3 regions of the Actinospica robiniae DSM 44927 genome follow, and region 2 is predicted to be linked to each of the others. Evidence: riboswitches for the same ligand, from Rfam matches in the RefSeq annotation. Region 2 holds a riboswitch; each other region holds the start of a gene.
The links. A riboswitch is a leader RNA that binds a small molecule or an ion and turns the genes downstream of it on or off. The one in region 2 is predicted to bind ZMP and ZTP.
Positions count from the first base shown of each region.

Region 1: linked by a shared signal. The riboswitch ahead of ACTRO_RS07690 (phosphoribosylaminoimidazolecarboxamide formyltransferase) and the one ahead of ACTRO_RS32105 (serine hydroxymethyltransferase) in region 2 are both predicted to bind ZMP and ZTP.
Region 3: linked by a shared signal. The riboswitch ahead of ACTRO_RS42300 (bifunctional 5,10-methylenetetrahydrofolate dehydrogenase/5,10-methenyltetrahydrofolate cyclohydrolase) and the one ahead of ACTRO_RS32105 (serine hydroxymethyltransferase) in region 2 are both predicted to bind ZMP and ZTP.

Region 1 covers NZ_KI632511.1:1,775,207-1,778,473, forward strand. The annotation lists gene ACTRO_RS07680 (carboxymuconolactone decarboxylase family protein) at 1-74, shown strand, start outside; gene ACTRO_RS07685 (GH1 family beta-glucosidase) at 241-1,659, shown strand; ZMP/ZTP riboswitch at 1,732-1,817, shown strand; gene ACTRO_RS07690 (phosphoribosylaminoimidazolecarboxamide formyltransferase) at 1,847-3,007, shown strand.
Region 2 covers NZ_KI632511.1:7,452,513-7,455,779, reverse strand. The annotation lists gene ACTRO_RS32105 (serine hydroxymethyltransferase) at 1-1,199, opposite strand, end outside; ZMP/ZTP riboswitch at 1,228-1,322, opposite strand; gene ACTRO_RS32100 (class I SAM-dependent RNA methyltransferase) at 1,353-2,696, opposite strand; gene ACTRO_RS32095 (potassium channel family protein) at 2,881-3,267, shown strand, end outside.
Region 3 covers NZ_KI632511.1:9,868,708-9,871,974, reverse strand. The annotation lists gene ACTRO_RS42305 (protein kinase domain-containing protein) at 1-1,311, shown strand, start outside; gene ACTRO_RS42300 (bifunctional 5,10-methylenetetrahydrofolate dehydrogenase/5,10-methenyltetrahydrofolate cyclohydrolase) at 1,312-2,175, opposite strand; ZMP/ZTP riboswitch at 2,209-2,301, opposite strand; gene ACTRO_RS42295 (ClpX C4-type zinc finger protein) at 2,438-2,806, shown strand; gene ACTRO_RS50160 (GNAT family N-acetyltransferase) at 2,877-3,267, shown strand, end outside.

The DNA of each region.
Region 1 (3,267 bases), 5.7 Mb from region 2:
TCAACGCCTTCAACCGCGGCAACCTCATCATCCGGCAGCCGGCAGGCGGCTACCGGGCCGGCCGGCACGCCTGACTCCGGCCGGAATACCGGATGACGCCGTACGTCCGGGTGCGGCGAGATCATTGCGTACACGGAGAAGTAAGGGCCCTCAGGCTGCGCCGGGCCGCAGCCTCACCGGCGGGTGCATGACAGCTGAAGGACAACCGGCTCGACAGTCGGCAGAAAGATGGAGGAGATCATGGGTGGGACCGACGACTTTCGCGAGAGCGGCTTGAAGTTCCCCGAGGGGTTCGTGTTCGGCGCCGCGACCTCTGCCTACCAGATCGAGGGCGCCGCCACCGAGGACGGACGCGGACCGAGCATCTGGGACACCTTCAGCCACGCTCCGGGCAACGTCGAGAACGGCGACACCGGTGACGTCGCAGTCGACTTCTATCACCGCGTCGAGGAAGACCTCGACCTCATCAAGAGCCTGAGCCTGTCCGCCTACCGTCTGTCCATCGCGTGGCCGCGCGTCATCCCCGCCGGGACCGGCGAGGTCAACGAAGCCGGCCTCGCGTTCTACGAGAAGGTCGTCGACGGCCTGATCGCACGCGGCATCGAGCCCGTCGTGACGCTGTATCACTGGGACCTTCCGCAACCGCTCGAGGACCGTGGCGGCTGGACCAATCGTGAGACGAGCTACGCCTTCGCCGAGTACGCGCGAGTCGTGGGCGAGCGCCTCGGTGACCGGGTCGCGGTGTGGACCACGCTCAACGAGCCTTGGTGCTCGGCCTACCTCGGATACGCGAGCGGCGAACACGCCCCCGGCCGCCGCAACGAAGCCGACTCGTTCCGGGCCGTGCATCATCTGAACCTCGGACACGGCCTGGCACTCATCGAACTGCGGAAGGTCGTCACACGGCCGGACGCCACGTTCTCGGTCACCCACTGCCTGGCGATGGCCTACGCCGCCGATCCCGCCAACCCCGAGGACGTCGATGCCAAGCGCCAGATCGAGACGATGCAGAACCGGGCTTTCACGGACCCGCAGCTGCGCGGCTTCTACCCGGCCGATCTATTCGAGGACACCAAGCACATCACGGACTGGTCGTTCGTGCAGGACGGGGACCTCGAGCTGATCCACCAGCCCATCGACGTGCTGGGCGTCAACTACTACTGCACCGGCACCGCGCAGCGCAGTTCCGAGCACTCGACCGAGGGAACCGCATACCCGGGCGCGACGCGTGTCCAGCCCGTCGAACAGCCGGGGCCGCGCACGGACACGGGCTGGAACATCGCGCCGCAGGGTCTCTATGACCTGCTCGTCGCAACGCACGAGGCGTACCCCGAATACGAGATCGTGGTCACGGAGAACGGCGCGGCGTACCGCGACCACGTCGTCGACGAGGACGGCGTCAAGCGCGTGCACGACCCCGAACGCGTCGACTACCTCCTGCGCCACTTCGTGGCGGCGCACCGCGCGATCGAGGCCGGAGTGCCGCTGACCGGGTACTTCGTGTGGTCGCTGATGGACAACTTCGAGTGGGCCTTCGGCTACTCCAAGCGGTTCGGCATCGTCTACGTCGATTACGAGACCCAGGAACGCACCCGGAAGGACAGCGCGCTCTGGTACACGAAGCTCGCCGAAACGGGTGTCATCCCGGCGGATCAGTAGGCTGCCTGACTCGTCGCCTCCCGGGCGTATGCCGAAGTATCCGGGCGCCGGGCGCGCGGAACCGATAAGGTTGCGTGCAGCTGCGACTGGCGAGGGTGGAGTGACCACCGGGAAGCGGCTTGGATCCGATGCGAGCGTCGACCGCCTGGGCGCTTCCGTCAGCGATGCCGCTGAGGAGGCCAGGGTTATGGAACTGCGCTATGGCATGAACCCGCACCAGGGCGCGGCGGAGGCCGCGCCGGTCTCGCAAGGCCGATGGCCGTTGCGTGTGCTCAACGGGAACCCCTCGCTCATCAACATGCTCGACGCGCTCAACGGATGGCAATTGGTCCGCGAGGCGCGCCGAGTCCTGGGCCGGGAAGTCGCCACCTCGTTCAAACACGTCTCGCCCGCCGGGGCGGCGACTTCCGGCCCCGTCGAGGACGACATCGCCGAACTCTACGGCGTGTCCGCGGCGGACCTGAGCGCCGTGGCCGGCGCCTATCTGCGTGCCCGCGACGCGGATCCGAAATCGTCGTACGGAGACCTCGCCGCCGTCTCGGAGCCGGTGGACGAGGCGCTGGCCGAGGTCCTCAGCGGGCTGGTGTGCGACGGGATCATCGCGCCCGGATACGCGCCGGGCACGGTCGCGAAGCTGAGCCGTAAGAAGGACGGCCGGTTCCTCGTGATGGAGGCCGACGCGGGCTACAGCCCGCCACCACGCGAGACGCGCGAGGTGTTCGGGCTTCGTCTGACTCAGGACCGCGACACGGCACCGGTGACGGCCGACGTACTCACCCGCGCCGTGGACGGGCAGCAGTTGCCACCCCGGGCCGTCGCCGATCTCTTGCTCGGGCTGGTCGTCCTGCGCTATACCCAGTCCAACTCCGTTTGCTACGTACGAGACGGGGTGACGATCGGCATCGGCGCGGGGCAGCAGTCCCGCGTCGACTGCACCAGGCTCGCCGGCGCCAAGGCGGACACGTGGTGGCTGCGGCGCCACCCGTCCGTTCGCGCTATGGCCTTCCGTCCCGAAATCCGCCGCCAGGAGCGGATCAACTGGCAGATCCGCTTCATCGAAGGCGGGCTGACTGGCGAGGAGGCGACCCGCTTCGCCGAGGCCCTGTCCGTGCCCGCCGAGGCACTCACCGCCGACGCGCACTCGCGGTGGATCGCAGGTCTCGACGGCGTCGCCCTCGCCTCCGACGGTGCCCTGCCCTTCCGCGACAACGTCGACCATGCCCGACGCCACGGCGTGCGCTACATCGCCGAACCCGGCGGATCCACCCGCTCCTCCGAAGTCGAACAGGCCTGCCGCGAACACGACATCGTCCTCGCCCGCACCGGCCTGCGCCTGTTCCACCACTGAGCGCCGCGGGCCGGCCCTTTGAAATCACCCCCACGACCTACGCTCAGAAAACACCGGGACTCCCGCAGATGTAGGCACTACCGGTCAGGCTGCGCCGACCGGCAACCCACGACAACTTGCGAGCGAGGCCCGGCCTCACAAACCGGCACCTACATACCGTCTAGGTCGACGATAACGAGGGAGCGCGTCTGGTGTGGCCCGCGTGGCAGAGCTGGGCAGGGCTGGCATGGATATGCCGGCGTACAGTCAGGGGTCTTCTG
Region 2 (3,267 bases):
GCGTCGTCGAGCGGGCCGCGGCCGGCCGCGAGCACCGCGCGCTCGATCCACTCGGCGAGCTGCGGCATGTGCTCGGTGCCCAGGCCGCGGGTGGTGATCGCGGCGGCGCCGAGGCGCAGGCCGGAGGGGTCGAACGGACGGCGGGTGTCGAACGGCACCGAGTTGAAGTTCAGCTCGATGCCGGCCACGTCCAGCGCCTTCGCCGCCACCTTGCCGGTGACCTCCTTGTTGCTCAGGTCGAGCAGCAGCAGGTGGTTGTCGGTGCCGCCGGAGACGAGGTCGAAGCCGCGCTCGAGCAGGGCCGCCGCCAGGGCCTGGGCGTTGGCCACGATGCCGGCCGCGTAGTCGCGGAACGAGGGCCGGGCCGCCTCGGCCAGCGCCACCGCGATGCCGGCGGTGGTGTGGTTGTGCGGGCCGCCCTGCAGGCCCGGGAAGACCGCCTTGTCGATCGCCTTGGCGTGCTCCTCGGTGGACAGCAGCATGGCGCCGCGCGGGCCGCGCAGGGTCTTGTGCGTGGTGGTGGAGATCACGTCGGCGTAGCCCACCGGGGTCGGGTGCGCGCCGCCCGCGACCAGGCCGGCGATGTGCGCCATGTCGGCCAGCAGGATCGCGCCGACCTCCTTGGCGATCTCGGCGAAGGCCGGGAAGTCGATGGTGCGCGGGATGGCCGTGCCGCCCGCGATGATCAGCTTGGGCCGCTCGCGCAGCGCGATCTCGCGCACGTCGTTCATGTCGACCCGGCCGGTCTCCTGGCGCACCCCGTAGTGGGTGGGCCGGAACCACTTGCCGGTGGCCGAGACCGGGGAGCCGTGGGTCAGGTGGCCGCCCATCGGCAGGTCCATCGAGAGCACGGTGTCGCCGGGGGTCATGAAGGCCAGGTAGACCGCCAGGTTGGCGGGCGAGCCCGAGTACGGCTGGACGTTCGCGTGCTCGGCGCCGAACAGGCTCTTGGCCCGCTCGATGGCCAGGCGCTCGAGCTGGTCGACGACCTGCTGGCCCTCGTAGTAGCGCCTGCCGGCGTACCCCTCGGAGTACTTGTTGGTGAAGACCGTGCCGGTGGCCTCGAGCACGGCGGTGGAGACGTAGTTCTCCGAGGCGATCAGCCGGATCTTCTCGAACTGGCGCTTCGCCTCGGCTTCGGCCAGCCGGGCGATCTCGGGGTCGGCTGCGGCCAGGTGGGTCAGGGCGGGCTCGTGCACGGTGCCTCCAGGTCAGGGTCGACTCGTCGGCGGTCACCCAGGCGCACGGTGCCCACTGCTGATGATCCGGGCCGCTCCACGGTGGTCGGTTCCACCTCGTTGGCGCCAGTCGCGGCCCTCCACCACGGATCCTACCGGGACCGGGCGAGCGCTTTACGCCCGTTCCAGCTTGGCCACGCACTCGACGTGGTGGGTCATCGGGAACAGGTCGAAGGCGCGCAGGCCGGTCAGCCGGTATCCGCGCTCGGCGAAGTAGCCCAGATCCCGGGCCAGGGCGGCCGGGTCGCAGGCCACGTAGGCGATCACGCGCGGGCGCAGGCCGGCGATCCCGGCCACCACGTTGCGCCCGGCGCCGGCCCGCGGCGGGTCGAGCACCACGACCTCGGCCTCGAACCCGGCCGGCGCCTGGGAGATGGCCTTGTCCACCCGGTCCTCGACCAGCACGACGTGCTCGAACTCGGCCAGGTTGGTCCGCGCGTCGGCCACCGCGCCGCGGTCGGACTCCACCGCGACCACCTCGCCGTCCGGGCCGACCGCCGCGGCCAGACCGGCCGCGAACAGGCCCACGCCGCTGTACAGGTCCATCGCGGTCTCGCCGGGCCGGGCGTCGACGTACTCGAGCACGGCCTGGCTCAGCACGTCCGCGGCGGCCGGGTGCACCTGCCAGAACCCTGATCCGCTGATCTTGAAGGTGCGCCCGGCGGCCACCTCCCGCACCTGGGCCCGGCCGTGCACCCGGGCGGCTCCGCCCTCGCCGTCCCCGCGCAGCACCGAGACCGGCACGTCGAGCTCGACGATGGGCATGCGGCCGAGCGGCTTGGGCAGCGGTGTGACCACCACGGCCCGGTCCGAGGACCCGGTGGAGGCGATCACCTCGACGCCGGCCACCCCGGACCAGTCGCGCTGCTCGATCCCCACTTCTTCGACGCCGTCCGCGGCGATCAGGCACTGCTCGACCGGCACCACGTCGTGCGAGCGGCTCTTGCGCAGTCCGGCACGGCCCTGCCCGTCCACGGCGAACTGCACCCGGGTGCGCCAGCCGAGGCCGTCCGCGTCGCCCGGCGCGGGCTCGACCACGACGTTGCGCTCGATCCCGGCCAGCCGCTGCAACTGCTCCCGGATCACCGCCGCCTTCAGCGCCCGCTGCGCCTCGGGCGCCGCGTGCTGCCAATCGCAGCCCCCGCACTTGCCCGGCCCGGCGTACGGGCACGGCGCGGGCACCCGGTCGGCGGAGGCCTCGAGCACCTCGACCGCGTCCGCTCGCAGGTAGCGGTCGTTCCCGTGCCCCTCGGTCACCTCCACCACCACGTGCTCGCCCGGCAGCGCGTGCCGCACGAACACCGCGCGCCCCTCGTGCCGGGCCACGCAGAAGCCGCCGTGCGCCACCGGCCCGACCCGCACCTCGAAGCGCTCGCCGACCAGCGAGGGCCCGGCGTCGGGGCGCTCGGCGGGCGCGTGGGCGCGGGTGGAGGGGCGGGAGGAGGCGCTGCGCGGCACGGTGTTTCCTTGTCTCGCGTGGATGGCCGGGGCTCCGGCGGGTGACACTCAAGGGTAGGGCGTGCGCGGCGGGAGCGGCCGCACCCGCCGCTGTTCCTGAAGACGGACGGATGATAGACACGTCACCGTGAGGACGCGCCGCGGCCCTCGCCACCATCGACGAGCTTCGAGGAGACCGGGCACTGTGCATATCGTGATCATGGGCTGCGGCCGCGTGGGTTCCACGCTGGCCCTGAGCATGGAGGAACTGGGGCACAGCGCCGCCGTGATCGACCAGGATCCGCAGGCCTTCCGCCGGCTCGGGGGAATCTTCCGCGGTCGTCGCGTGACCGGCACCGGCTTCGACCGGGACACTCTGATCGCGGCCGGGATCGAGGGCGCCGGCGCGTTCGCCGCGGTCTCCTCCGGCGACAACTCGAACATCATCGCGGCCCGGGTGGCCCGGGAGACCTTCGGCGTGGAGAACGTCTGCGCGCGCATCTACGACCCGCGCCGGGCCGAGATCTACGAGCGGCTCGGCATCCCGACGGTGGCCACTGTGCGCTGGACCGCGGACCAGATGCTGCGCCGG
Region 3 (3,267 bases), 2.4 Mb from region 2:
GAGGACTGCGAGCCGCGGCTGCCGAACGACGACACCCACAAGTCGGTCTCCCGGCACCACTGCCTGCTCGACATCAACCCGCCGGACGTGCGCGTGCGGGATCTCGGCAGCCGCAACGGCACCTTCGTCAACGGCCGGAAGATCGGCCAGCGCGAGGCGCACCACACCCCCGAGCAGGGCCGCGCGCTCGGCTTCCAGGAGCGGGACCTGGTCGACGGGGACGAATTGCGGCTGGGCAAGTCCGTCGCCTTCCGGATCGAGGTGAGCCTTCCGCCGCCCGAGGATCCGGCCACGGTCTTGACGATGATCCCGCCGGGCTGCTCGAAGTGCGGGCGCGAGATCACGCACGAGATCGGCACGAGGTTGGGCGAGTACGTCTGCGCGGACTGCCGGACGGAGCCGGACGCCGTACTCAGGCTGCTGATAGACCTGGCGCAGGACGGCGAGCGGGCGGAGCTCGCGCCGATCGCGCAGTACACGCTGCTTCGGGAACTCGGCCGGGGCGGAATGGGCGCGGTGTACCTGGCGCGGCACCAGCACACCGGGCACGAGGTCGCGCTCAAGCTCATGCTGCCGAAGGTGGCGGCGAACCCCAACGCCCGCAAGCGATTCCTGCGCGAGGTCGCGCTAACCAGGGTCCTGCGACACCCCAATATCGCCGCGCTCTACGAGGACGGGTTCGCCGACGGCGCGTTCTTCTTCACCACCGAATACTGCGCGGGTGGCAGTCTGGACCGGCTGCTGGAGTACCGCGGTGGGCGGCTGTCCGTAGACGAGGCGCTGCGCTACACCCTGGACGTCGCAGCCGGCCTCGAGTACGCGCACGGCCAGGGCGTGGTGCACCGCGATCTGAGCCCCTCGAACGTTCTGCTCGCCAACGGTCCGTGGACGTCGGGCGGCGGATCTGCCGGGTTCACGGCGAAAGTGGGCGACTTCGGCCTGGCCAAGGCCTTCGATCAAGCCGGGCTCAGTGGTCTGACACGCACCGGCACGACCGCCGGCAAGCCCTGGTACATGCCGAGGCAGCAGGTGGTGAACTTCCGGGACGTGCCGTTCGCGGTGGACGTCTGGGCGCTGGCGGCGTGCCTGTACAAGTGCCTGACCGGCGCGTACGTGCGGGACTTCGGAGTGCAGGACCACTGGCACGTGATCCTGCACTCCGCCCCGGTGCCGATCCGGCAGCGTGAGCCGAACGTGCCGGGCGCATTGGCCCAGGTGATCGACTACGCGCTGCAGGAGCAGCCTGCGATCGGTTTCGCGACGGCCCGCGAGTTCGCCGACGCGTTGCGCCGGGCTCGATCAGAGCTCTGATTAAAGCGACCGGCCGAGCTGCTGCGCGGCGGCGCGTACGGTCTGCTCGAGCAGCACGGCGATCGTCATCGGCCCGACGCCGCCAGGGACCGGGGTGATCAGCGATGCGCGGCGGGCGGCGGCCTCGAACTCGACGTCGCCGACATTGCCCGGGCTGTATCCGGCGTCGATCACGACCGCGCCGGACTTGACCCAGCCGCCGCGGATGAGCTCCGGCCGCCCTACCGCCGCCACCAGGACGTCCGCGGATCGGGTGATCTCGGGCAGGTCGACGGTACGTGAGTGGCAGTACGTCACCGTGGCGTCGCCGGCGAGCAGCAGCATGCCGATCGGCTTGCCGAGGATCGGGCTGCGGCCCACCACGACGGCGTGCCGGCCTGCGAGTTCGACCCCGTATTCACGCAGCAGCCGCATGACGCCGCCGGGGGTGCAGGATTGGAAGCCCGGCAGCCCGAAGCTCAACGCGGCGAAGGAGTGCAGGGTGACGCCGTCGACGTCCTTGGCAGGGTCGATGGCCTCGAACACGGCACGCTCGTCGACGGCGGCCGGCGCCGGGTGCTGGACCAGGATGCCGTGCACGTCCGGATCAGCTGACAGGGCACTGACGGCCTCGACCACCTCGGACGTGGTCGCGCTCTGCGGCAGCGCGACGTGGCGCGAGCGGATACCGGCCTTTGCACAGCGGTTCTGCTTCATCCGCACGTAGGTGGCCGAAGCCGGGTCGTCGCCGACCAGAACGGTGGCCAGACACGGCGTCACGCCGGTGTCGCGGGCGAGCGCGGCCGCGTCGCGGGTGGCGGCTTCGAGGATGCGGGCGGCGACGGCGGTGCCGTCCATGAGGCGGGCGGTGGAGGTGAGGGTCATCTCAGTGGCTTTTCCTGGGCTCGGCGCGGTCGCAGTGATCGCCCAGGCGCGCGGCAGGGCGGTGCTGAAACCCGCCGGGCCGCTCCCCGGTGGTAGCCCACCTCAGCGCCAGTCACGGCCCGCGCTCACGCTACCAAGGGCGACGGCGCGGATCGAGGGGATTTCGGTGGCCGACGCGCCGTCAGGCTTGTCAGGATCAACCTGACAAGCTAGCGTCAGCCGTGTCAGGGCGAGCCTGACACGCTGCCGAAGGAGAGCGACGATGACCCAGATTGACGAGGCCGAGCCGATCCGGTGCTCCTTCTGCTCCAAGCCGCACGCGGAGGTGGAGAAGGTCGTCGCCGGGCCGGGCGTCTACATCTGCAACGAGTGCGTGGGCCTGGCCGAGACGATCATCGCCGAGCACATGGGCCGGGCGTCCAGCCCGCGCATGCCGGAATGGGCCGACCTCACCGACGCGGAGATGCTCACCCGCCTGGCCCGGATGGCGCGCACGGCCCAGCAGGTGGAGGCCGGGCTGCGCGAGTGGGTCCAGGAACTGCGCCGCCGCGGGACGACCTGGGCGAAGATCGGCGAGTCGCTGGGGATCAGCCGGCAGTCGGCCTGGGAGCGATTCTCGGGCGAGGAGTGAGCGCGGCACCGGCCCGCAGAACCGGCCGGGTGGTCGATGATGGATCGTGGCCACAGTGAATCTGCGGAAGATGACAGAGATCGAATACGCGGCGGCGACGGAGCATCGCGAGGCCGAATCAGTACGAGTGCTGAGTAAGGTCATGCCGGAGGACCTCGCCGTGGAGCGGGTCCGCCGCGGCACGGCCAGATTCCTCCCCGACGGCCTCGACACCGCCGACCACTACCTCCTGACGGCGGAGAACGAAGCCGGTGAGGCCGTCGGCAACACCTGGATCGGCCCGGACCCCAGCAACGCGAGCGCAGCCTGGGTATACGACCTCAACGTCTTCACGCCCTTCCGGCGCCGCGGCTACGGAACCGCCATCCTCACGGCCGCGGAGGCGTTTCGCCGCCGGCGAGGGCCGAACGGCGTTGGGCCTGAGCGTCGACGGCGACAACGAGGCAGCGATCGCGCTGTAT